Regions from separate parts of the Inquilinus sp. Marseille-Q2685 genome, predicted to be linked through region 2. Evidence: riboswitches for the same ligand, from Rfam matches in the RefSeq annotation. Region 2 holds a riboswitch; each other region holds the start of a gene.
The links. Region 2 has a riboswitch for thiamine pyrophosphate ahead of thiC (phosphomethylpyrimidine synthase ThiC). Riboswitches for the same ligand answer to the same signal wherever they lie in the genome.

Region 1: linked by a shared signal. The riboswitch ahead of thiO (glycine oxidase ThiO) and the one ahead of thiC (phosphomethylpyrimidine synthase ThiC) in region 2 are both predicted to bind thiamine pyrophosphate.
Region 3: linked by a shared signal. The riboswitch ahead of thiB (thiamine ABC transporter substrate binding subunit) and the one ahead of thiC (phosphomethylpyrimidine synthase ThiC) in region 2 are both predicted to bind thiamine pyrophosphate.

Annotation. Positions count from the first base shown of each region.
Region 1 is NZ_CAKAKL010000006.1:141,765-145,033, forward strand. Features, by position in the region: gene thiS (sulfur carrier protein ThiS) at 1-174, opposite strand, end outside; gene thiO (glycine oxidase ThiO) at 171-1,373, opposite strand; TPP riboswitch at 1,364-1,462, opposite strand; gene ftsY (signal recognition particle-docking protein FtsY) at 1,594-2,541, shown strand; gene LG391_RS24600 (AMP nucleosidase) at 2,538-3,269, shown strand, end outside.
Region 2 is NZ_CAKAKL010000001.1:1,604,332-1,607,600, forward strand. Features, by position in the region: gene LG391_RS07635 (phytanoyl-CoA dioxygenase family protein) at 1-46, opposite strand, end outside; gene thiC (phosphomethylpyrimidine synthase ThiC) at 209-2,014, opposite strand; TPP riboswitch at 2,083-2,198, opposite strand; gene LG391_RS07645 (hypothetical protein) at 2,281-2,853, shown strand; gene LG391_RS07650 (CHAP domain-containing protein) at 2,995-3,269, shown strand, end outside.
Region 3 is NZ_CAKAKL010000001.1:485,948-489,216, reverse strand. Features, by position in the region: gene thiP (thiamine/thiamine pyrophosphate ABC transporter permease) at 1-582, opposite strand, end outside; gene thiB (thiamine ABC transporter substrate binding subunit) at 642-1,643, opposite strand; TPP riboswitch at 1,695-1,799, opposite strand; gene LG391_RS02265 (hypothetical protein) at 1,922-2,068, shown strand; gene LG391_RS02260 (peroxiredoxin) at 2,101-2,769, shown strand; gene lepB (signal peptidase I) at 2,787-3,263, opposite strand.

The DNA.
Region 1 (3,269 bases), on a different contig from region 2:
GGCCGCCAGGCGATGCTCCGGCCAGCGGGCGCGCGGCAGCACGGCGTCGTTGAGTGCCACGGCGGTGCCGCGCGCCGCCGGGTCGATGCCCTTGGCCAGCAGCAGGTCGAGCACGCTGAGCCCGGCCACGGCCTCCGCCTCTCCGTTCACATTGACGGTCCCTGGCACGCTCATTGCGCCGCCTCCGCGATCCGGGTGAAGCGGTCGATCCGGAACGGCTCCGCCGCCTCCGGCAGGCGGCCGTCGAGGATGGTGCCGGCCACCGCCTCGACCGTCGCCGGCAGCAACAGGATGCCGTTGCGGTGATGGCCGGTGGCGAAGACCAGCCCCTCGATCGCCGAGGGGCCGAGCACCGGCGCGTCGTCGCGGCTGCCGGGGCGCAGCCCGGCCCAGCTCTCGATCAGCGGCAGCTCCTCGATCCCCGGCAGGGCCCGCCAGGCGGCGTCGAGCAGCGACAGCATGCCGCCGGCGGTGACGGTGGTGTCGAAGCCGCGCTCCTCCACCGTGGCGCCGACGATCAGCCGGCCGTCCAGCCGCGGCACCAGATAGGCCTTGCCGGCCCACAGCACATGGCGCAGCAGCGGCGCCGCCGGGTCCATCTGCAGCGCCAGCATCTGGCCCTTCACCGGCCGCACCGGCGGCAGCGCCTCACGCGGGATCCCCGGGATGCCGCCCGACCAGGCGCCGGCGGCCAGCACCACGGCATCGGCCGAAAGCACCTCGCCGGCCACCACCACGCCGCCGGCGCGGCCGTGGTCCAGGATGACGGACTCGACCGCCGCATGGTCGTGCAGCCCGCCGCCGGCGCGGCGCAGCGCCTCGGCCAGGGCCGGGACCAGCCACCGGTTGTCGACCTGATGGTCGGCCGGGCTGTGCACCGCGGCGGCGAGGCCGGGCCGCAGCATCGGCTCGCGCCGCAGCAGCTCGGCGCCGGTCAGCCAGTTCAGCTCGACCCCGAGCTTCGCCTGGTAATCGGCGGAGAAGCGCAGCTCCGCCGCGTCGTCGCGGGTCAGGGCCACGGCCAGCGTGCCCTCGTCGCGATAGCCCACGGGCCGGGCCGACGCGGCCTCGACCTCCCGGGCGAAGCCGGGCCAGAGCTCCTGGGCGCGGCGGCACAAGCCGAACAGCGCCTCCTCCCCCGGCTCGGCCTCGAGCCCGGCGGCGAGCATGCCGGCGGCGGCCCAGCTGGCCTCGCGTCCGACCGGCCCGCGGTCATAGACGTCGACGGGGCAGCCGGCGCGGGCCAGGCGCCAGCCGATGGCCAGGCCGTTGACCCCGGCGCCGATGACGGCGACGCGCGGTCTTGCGCCGCGCAAAGGCGTCGGGCCGACGGAGTCGGCCTGCAAAAGGGACGGAATCGGAATGCCGGTCATCTCAGGCTCCCTCCGCTGGCATGATCCAGGTCAGGTTCGATGGGTATGATCTCAGCCCGCCATGACGACGGGCACCCCAGCCGATGCCGCCATTTCAGTCCCGGAGGCGGGCGGGTTGCAACCCCTTTTTTGTGACCCGCCCCAGGGCACCCCTGCCCCGCGCCCGGCCGACTTACGGAGGTCACACACGGCGTGTTAAGAAGCGCGCATGACAGACCCGATGACCGATAACGGCGCAGGGGCGCCAAAAAAAGGGTGGTTCACCCGACTGAAGGAGGGGCTCTCGCGCTCCTCCGCCAAGCTGACCGAAGGCATCACCAGCATCTTCACCAAGCGCAAGCTGGACGATGCGACGCTGGAGGAGCTGGAGGAGCTGCTGATCCAGGCCGATCTGGGCCCGGCCACCGCCGCCAAGCTGACCGCCGAGCTGGCCCGGACCCGCTTCGGCAAGGAGGTGTCGGGCGACGAGGTCCGGCGCGCCTTGGCCGACCATGTGGCGCAGATCCTGCGCCCGGTGGCCAGGCCCCTGACCCTTTCGCCCGGCCGGAAGCCGCAGGTGGTACTGGTGGTCGGGGTGAACGGCACCGGCAAGACCACGACCATCGGCAAGCTGGCCAAGCAGTGGCGGGAGGAAGGCCGCTCCGTGATGATCGCGGCCGGCGACACCTTCCGCGCCGCCGCGGTGCATCAGCTGCAGGTCTGGGGCGAGCGCTCCGGCTGCCCGGTGGTCACGGCCAATCCCGGCGCCGACGCCGCCGGCCTGGCCTTCGACGCGCTGACCCGGGCCCGGGCCGAGGGCCGCGACGTGCTGCTGATCGACACCGCCGGCCGGCTGCAGAACAAGGACAATCTGATGGCCGAGCTGGCCAAGATCGTCCGCGTGCTGAAGAAGATCGACCCCGAGGCGCCGCACGACGTGCTGCTGGTGCTGGACGCCACCACCGGCCAGAACGCGCACAGCCAGGTCGAGGTGTTCCGCGACATGGTCTCGGTCACCGGCCTGATCCTGACCAAGCTGGACGGCAGCGCCCGCGGCGGCGTTCTGGTGGCGCTGGCCGAGCGCTTCGGCCTGCCGGTGCACGCGATCGGCGTCGGCGAGAGCATCGACGACCTGCGACCCTTCGACGCCGACCAGTTCGGCCGGTCGCTGATGGGAGTCGAGGCATGAGCAAGACCGCCCAGACCTTCGCCCCCGAGCAGTTCCGCGACGCGGCCGAGGCGGTGGCCCGGCTGCACGCGATCTACGACGCCAACACCGGCCTGCTGCGTGACGCCTTCCGCGCCTATTCCCGCGGCGAGGAGCCGGCGAGGCGGGTGCGCGCCTGCTATCCCTACCTCACGGTCCGGGTGGAGGATTTCAGCCGGGCCGACACGCGCCTGTCCTACGGCTTCGTCGACCGGCCGGGCACCTTCTCCACCACCATCACCCGGCCGTCGCTGTTCCACCGCTACCTGACCGAGCAGATCGGCCAGCTGATCCACAATCACCACGTCCCGGTCGAGGTCGGGGTCAGCGACACGCCGATCCCGATCCATTTCGCCTTCCCCGACGGCATGCATGTCGAGGGCGACCTGACCCGCGAGCGCATGCTGCACATGCGGGCGGTGTTCGACCTGCCGGACCTGGCGATGATGGACGACAGCATCGTCAACGGCACTGCCGTGATCCCGCCGGACGAGCCGCACCCGCTGGCCCTGTTCACGGCGCCGCGGGCGGATTATTCGCTGTTCCGGCTGAAGCACTACACCGCCACCGGCTGCGAGCACTTCCAGAACTTCGTCCTGTTCACGAACTACCAATTCTACATCGACGAGTTCATCCGCATCGCTTATGAGCTGATGCAGGGTGACGGTGGCGGCTACGACGCCTTCATCGAGCCGGGCGACCGCGTCACC
Region 2 (3,269 bases):
GGGTCATCCGGCCGGCCTTGGCCGCGTGTTCGGAAAGGGCTGCCATCAAAATCTCCCCGCGCCGAGCGCCGTCACGCCGTCGACGGCGGCCCGGGACGGAACGCCCGCCCCGGGCCGCCAGCGGTCAAATTCCGCTGCGAGTCCTATACCGGCGGTCTCGGCGCGCACCAAGAATGATTTTCATCTCGGTGCGGACCGCCGGCAGCGGTCACTCGGCGGCGCGGTAGATCTCCCCGCCGCCATCGCGGAACCGCGCCGCCATCTCCTCCATCCCCGCCTCGGCCGAGGCACGGATCTCCTGTGTGATCTTCATCGAGCAGAATTTCGGCCCGCACATCGAGCAGAAATGCGCCGTCTTTGCACCTTCCGCCGGCAGCGTCTCGTCGTGGTAGGCGAGCGCCGTGTCCGGGTCGAGCGACAGGTGGAACTGGTCGCGCCAGCGGAACTCGAACCGGGCGCGGGACAGGGCGTCGTCGCGCAGCTGCGCCGCCGGATGGCCCTTGGCCAGGTCGGCGGCATGGGCCGCGATCTTGTAGGTGACGACGCCGGTCTTCACGTCGTCGCGGTCCGGCAGGCCGAGATGCTCCTTCGGCGTGACGTAGCAGAGCATGGCGGTGCCGAACCAGCCGATCATCGCGGCGCCGATGCCCGAGGTGATGTGGTCGTAGCCCGGCGCGATGTCGGTGGTGAGGGGCCCGAGCGTGTAGAACGGCGCCTCGCCGCAGGCTGCCAGCTGCTTGTCCATGTTCGCCTTGATCTTGTGCATCGGCACGTGGCCGGGGCCTTCGATCATGACCTGGACGTCGTGCTCCCACGCCACCTTGGTCAGCTCGCCCAGCGTCTCCAGCTCGGCGAACTGGGCGGCGTCGTTGGCGTCGGCGATCGAGCCGGGGCGGAGCCCGTCGCCCAGCGAGAAGGCCACGTCATAGGCCCGCATGATCGCGCAGATCTCGCGGAAATGGGTGTAGAGGAAGCTCTCGCGGTGATGCGCCAGGCACCACTTCGCCATGATCGAGCCGCCGCGGCTGACGATGCCGGTCACCCGCTTCGCCGTCAGCGGGATATAGGGCAGCCGCACGCCGGCATGGATGGTGAAGTAGTCCACCCCCTGCTCCGCCTGCTCGATCAGCGTGTCGCGGAAGATCTCCCAGGTCAGGTCCTCGGCCACGCCGCCGACCTTCTCCAGCGCCTGGTAGATCGGCACCGTGCCGATCGGCACGGGGGAATTGCGCAGGATCCATTCGCGGGTTGTGTGAATGTTGCGGCCGGTCGACAGGTCCATCACCGTGTCGGCGCCCCAGCGGATCGCCCACACCATCTTCTCCACCTCCTCCGCGATCGAGGAGGTGACGGCCGAGTTGCCGATATTGGCGTTGATCTTCACCAGGAAGTTGCGGCCGATCGCCATCGGCTCGGATTCCGGATGGTTGATGTTGGACGGGATGATCGCCCGGCCCCGTGCCACCTCGTCGCGCACGAATTCCGGCGTGACATAGTCCGGGATCGCGGCGCCGAAGCTCTCACCGTCGCGGGCCGCCTGCTCCCTAGCCCGCTCGCGGCCGAGATTCTCGCGGATCGCGACATACTCCATCTCCGGCGTCACGATGCCGGCGCGGGCATAGGCCATCTGCGTCACCGCGGTGCCGCCGCGGGCCCGCAGGGGGCGCCGGTCGCCGCGCGGGAACTCGAACAGGTTCGCCGCCTCGCCGGGGCGGCGGCCGTCATCCTCCGGCCGCACGGTGCGGCCGTCATAGGCCTCGACATCGCCGCGGGCGGCGATCCAGCCAGCCCGCAGCGCGGGCAGGCCGGTGCCGATGTCGATCAGCGCCGCCGGGTCGGTGTAGGGGCCGGAGGCGTCGTAGACGCGCAGCGGCGGCTCGCCGGATTCGGGCGACAGCACGATCTCGCGCATGGCGACGCGCAGGTCGGGGTGGCGCTCACCGGGAACATGGACCTTGCGCGACGCCGGCAGCGGGCCGGTGGTGACGGTTGTGGGGATGGCGTCCTTGGGCATCCACGGCCTCCTCGATCGGACGGATTGAGGGCGTGCCAAGGACGGAAAGCTGGAAAGAGAGCGGCTGAGCGCGCATGTGGTTCCATTCCCTACGCCGGCACGACCCGGATCAGGTTCGAAGGGTTCCCACGTCGCGAATGGTGTGGTGTCTCAGCTCCCTACCGGAGCTCCCCTCGGAACGCCCCGATCAGAGCGCGCCCGGGGAGGGGATGTCAAGCCGGGCCGTGTGCCGGGGCGGTCCATTGGCCACGTCCGGCCCTCATGCCATGATCGGCCCGGACAAAGCTGGGGTTCAGGTGGGGATGTCTTTGCGGGGTGGCCTTGCAGTCGCGATCCTTGCCGTACTGGCCGTGTCGCCGGCCCGGGCCGGCCCCTCCTACCAAAGCCCGGAGGTGGGCTGCCCGCCGCAGGACGACGGGGCCAAGGTCCGGCGGTTCGACTCGCTGGAGGCCATGCCCGAGCCGATCTGGCGCAGCATCGCGGCGGCGCTCGAACCCGGGGAGCCAGCAGATCGCCTGCGTGCGGAGCTGCCGGACATCATCGCGCCGCGGGACGCCAAATGGCAGCTCACCGATTCCGTCGAACCCGGAAAGCCGCTGGCTTGGCGCCGCTTCATCCGCGGCTTTTCCGTAGAGACCCGGTCCCACCCGAGCCTGCCTCCGCGAAAGGTCTGGTACGTCTGGCTCGAGCATGGCGGCATGGCCTACACGCGTTCGGTCTCGATCTTCAAGGAAGGCCGGACCATCAAACCCGTCGCTCTCTTCCGAGGACATGAAGATACGCTGTGCTCTCTTCAAGCCTCGTTCCAGGCCCTCCCGTTTGACGTCTACAAGCTCTGACGCTCCGAGCTGGCCGCAACGGCCCGGCATCGACGGCAAAGACAGGGAAAGCCGTCTCGTCTCGATCTTGACCAGAATCCTAAAAATACCTACATTCCAACAAATTGGGGTGATTTCCTGATTTATTGGGCGAGGAGGCAGATGCTGCGACATGCCTGGGTGCTGTCGATCGCGCTGGCCCTGACCGCCTGTGGCGGGGGGCGCGAGATCGTGCGCAACCCGACCGGCAGCGGAGTCGCCCGCTACGTCACCGCCAACGCGCCGGAGGAATGCGTGCCCTATGCCCGCGCCGTCTCCGGCATCCAGATCCGGGGCGACGCCTGGACCTGGTGGGACCAGGCCGACGGCGTCTACGGCAAGGGCAGCGAACCGCGCTCCGGCGCCGTGCTGGTGCTGGGACGGTCGGACCGGCTGAG
Region 3 (3,269 bases), 1.1 Mb from region 2:
CATCGGCCATTCGACCAGGCGGAACAGGTCGGCGCCGCGCAGCCCCAGCATCGACGCCAGGCGCCAGCTCTCGGCCGGGATCGTGCCCCAGGCCGAGAGCAGCACGCGCACGGCGAAGGGCATGTTGAAGAAGACGTGGGCCAGCAGGATGCCGGTCAGGCCGTAGATGTTCGGCCGGATGGTCAGCCCCAGCGCCGCGAACAGGTCGGCGAGCAGGCCGGAGCGGCCGAACACCGTCAGGATGCCGAAGGCGCCGGCCACCGCCGGCACGATCATCGGCAGGCCGAACAGGCGCAGCAGCAGGGTGCGGCCGGGAAAGCGGCGGCGCGACAGGGCGCGGGCGACCGGGATGGCGATGGCGACGCTGATCAGCGCCGACAGCCCGGCCTGCAGCGCCGTGAAGCGCAGCACCGACCAGAGATAGGGATCGGCCCAGACGGACAGCAGGTCGAACTCGGTGGCGGCGCGGATCAGGCCGGTCGCCGCGGTGGCGATCAGCGCCAGGATGGCGAGGAGCGCGAGGAGGCCGGGGAGCGATGCGATCCGATTCGCCGCAGGTTGGGTCCGCCACGGCGAACCCAACAGGCCGGCGCCGTCGCGGGATGTTGGGTTCGCGTGCCGCGAATCCAACCTACGCTGGCTCAACGGCTGGTCGCCTGCAGCCATTCGGCGATCCAGGCGGCGCGGTTGGCCGCGACCTCCTCCGGCGGATACAGCAGCGCCTTGGCCGGGGCCGGCAGCGCCTTGTAGGCGTCGGGCAGCCCGGCCTTCGGCGTCACCGCCGGGTACATCCACTGCGTCGTCGGCAGCAGGTCCTGGAAGGCCGGGCTCAGCATGAAGGCGAGGAATTTGTCGGCCAGTTCGGGATGCTTCGAGGAGGCGAGCTTGGCCGCGACCTCGACCTGCAGGTAGTTGCCCTCGCTGAACACCGCGGCGCCGACATTGCCGTCGTTCTCGGCGATCACGTGATAGGGCGGCGAGGTCAGGTAGCTGAAGGTCATCGGCACCTCGCCCTTGCGGAACAGGCCGTAGCTCTCGCTCCAGCCCGGGGTGACGGTGAGGATGCGCGGCTTCAGCTTCGCCCAGGCCTCCGGCGCCTTGTCGCCATAGACCTGCTTGACCCAGAGCAGCAGGCCGAGGCCCGGCGTGCTGGTGCGCGGATCCTGGATGGTCAGCTCAAGGTCGCTGCTCTCGACCAGGTCGTGCAGGCTCTTCGGCGGGTTCGGCACCTTCGTCTTGTCGTAGACGAAGGCGAAATAGCTCCAGTCGAAGGGCACGAAGACCGGGTCGGTCCAGGCGACCGGCAGCGACAAACCGTCCAGCGTCATGCCGTGCGGCGCGAACAGCCCGGTCGCCGCCGCCTCGGCGGTCAGGTTGGTGTCGAAGCCCAGCACGACATCGGCCTGGGTCGACTTGCCCTCCAGCTTCAGCCGCGACAGCAGGGCGACGCCGTCCTCGACCGAGGTGAACTCGACCGTGCAGCCGCATTCGGCCTCGAAGGCCTTCTTCACCTGCGGCCCCGGCCCCCATTCGGCGGTGAAGGATTCATAGGTGTAAACCTTGAGCACCGGGGTCTCGGCCGCGGCCGGCCCGGCGACGGCGGAGGTCAGGGCCGTCAGCAGGACGGCGGCAATCAGGCGCATCTTGTTCCTCCGCGGGGCGCAGCCGGGCGGAAAGGGAACCTGCCGATGCCTGAGGCGCCGTCTCGTTCTCCCTTCGCCGGCATGACCCGGATCAGGTTCGTCGGGTTGGCGCTGACACGCCTCTCAGCCCCCGTTCGGGCACCCCGGCAAGACGCGCGCATCATCGGGTCGAGCGACCGCCCTGTCAACGCGGGCCCGTTTGGTTGGAGCGACCATTTGGAGGTCTTGCGGCAAGGCATCCGATGGCACATGTCTCCTGCATGGCCGGGGAGGAGCCCATGAACGAGTGCGGACTTGTGGCCCTGCTCAGGACGATGAAGCCGTTGAACAAGGACTTCCCGGAGATCGACGATCCCGCGCCGGAGCCGGAGATCGTTTTTGTCGAAGATGATGCTCCTGATGACACCGATCTCACGGCGCGGTAAAATTCCGCAATTAACGCTAATTGGAGGTAAAAATGGCCGGTCCGCTCGCGATTGGTGAGGACGCGCCCGATTTCGAAGTCGAGACCACCGAGGGGCGGATCCGCTTCCACGACTGGCTCGGCTCGTCCTGGGGCGTGCTCTTCTCGCATCCCAAGGACTTCACCCCGGTGTGCACCACCGAGCTCGGCGCCGTGGCCAAGCTGAAGCCCGAATTCGACAAGCGCAACGTCAAGGTGATCGGCCTCAGCGCCGACCCGGTCGACCGGCATGAGAGCTGGGCCCAGGACATCAAGGAGACGCAAGGTGTCGCCCCGAACTTCCCGGTGATCGGCGATTCCGAGCTCGTCGTCTCCAAGCTCTACGGCATGCTGCCGGCCGATGCCGGCACCACCTCGGAAGGCCGCACCGCGGTCAACAACCAGACCGTGCGCAACGTCTACGTCATCGGGCCGGACAAGAAGATCAAGCTGGTGATCTCCTACCCGATGACCACCGGGCGCAACTTCGACGAGATCCTGCGGGTGATCGACTCGCTGCAGCTGACCGCCAAGCACAAGGTGGCGACGCCGGCCGACTGGAAGAACGGCGAGGACGTCATCATCGTCACCTCGGTCTCGGACGAGGAGGCGAAACAGAAGTTCCCGGCCGGCTTCAAGACCCTCAAGCCCTATCTCCGCACCGTTGCTCAGCCGCGCGACTGATGATCGCGTTCCCGGGCTCAGCCGAGCCCGGGAACCGTCTCCGGCGGCACCAGCCAGCTGGGATCGGGCCGCAGCCGGAACACGACGCGGCCGACGATGTGATCGAGCGGGATATCCCCCAACTGCGCAGAGCGGCTGTCGTCGGCATAGTCGCGATTGTCTCCCAAGACATATATGGCTCCTGCTGCAACTGCCGTCTCCGGAATCTCGTCGAAACGGCCGGGTGTAGGGGATTCCGCGACTTCATAAGATAGGCCCTCCGGGAGCGTCTCGGAGTATACGCTCAAAGTTTCCCATCGCTCGGGAACTTGCCTTCTGATCGTCCCTTGAGGAGCCCGGGCAACTCTGATGCCGTTCAGGGTCAGCTGTCCCGAATTCACGGCGATCTTGTCTCCCGGCAGGCCAATCACGCGAAACATCGCCTTGCCATCGCCATCCGGTCGCCTGAAGACGACGACCTCGCCCCGCTTCGGCAACTGTCCGGCCGTCCGCAGGTCGGC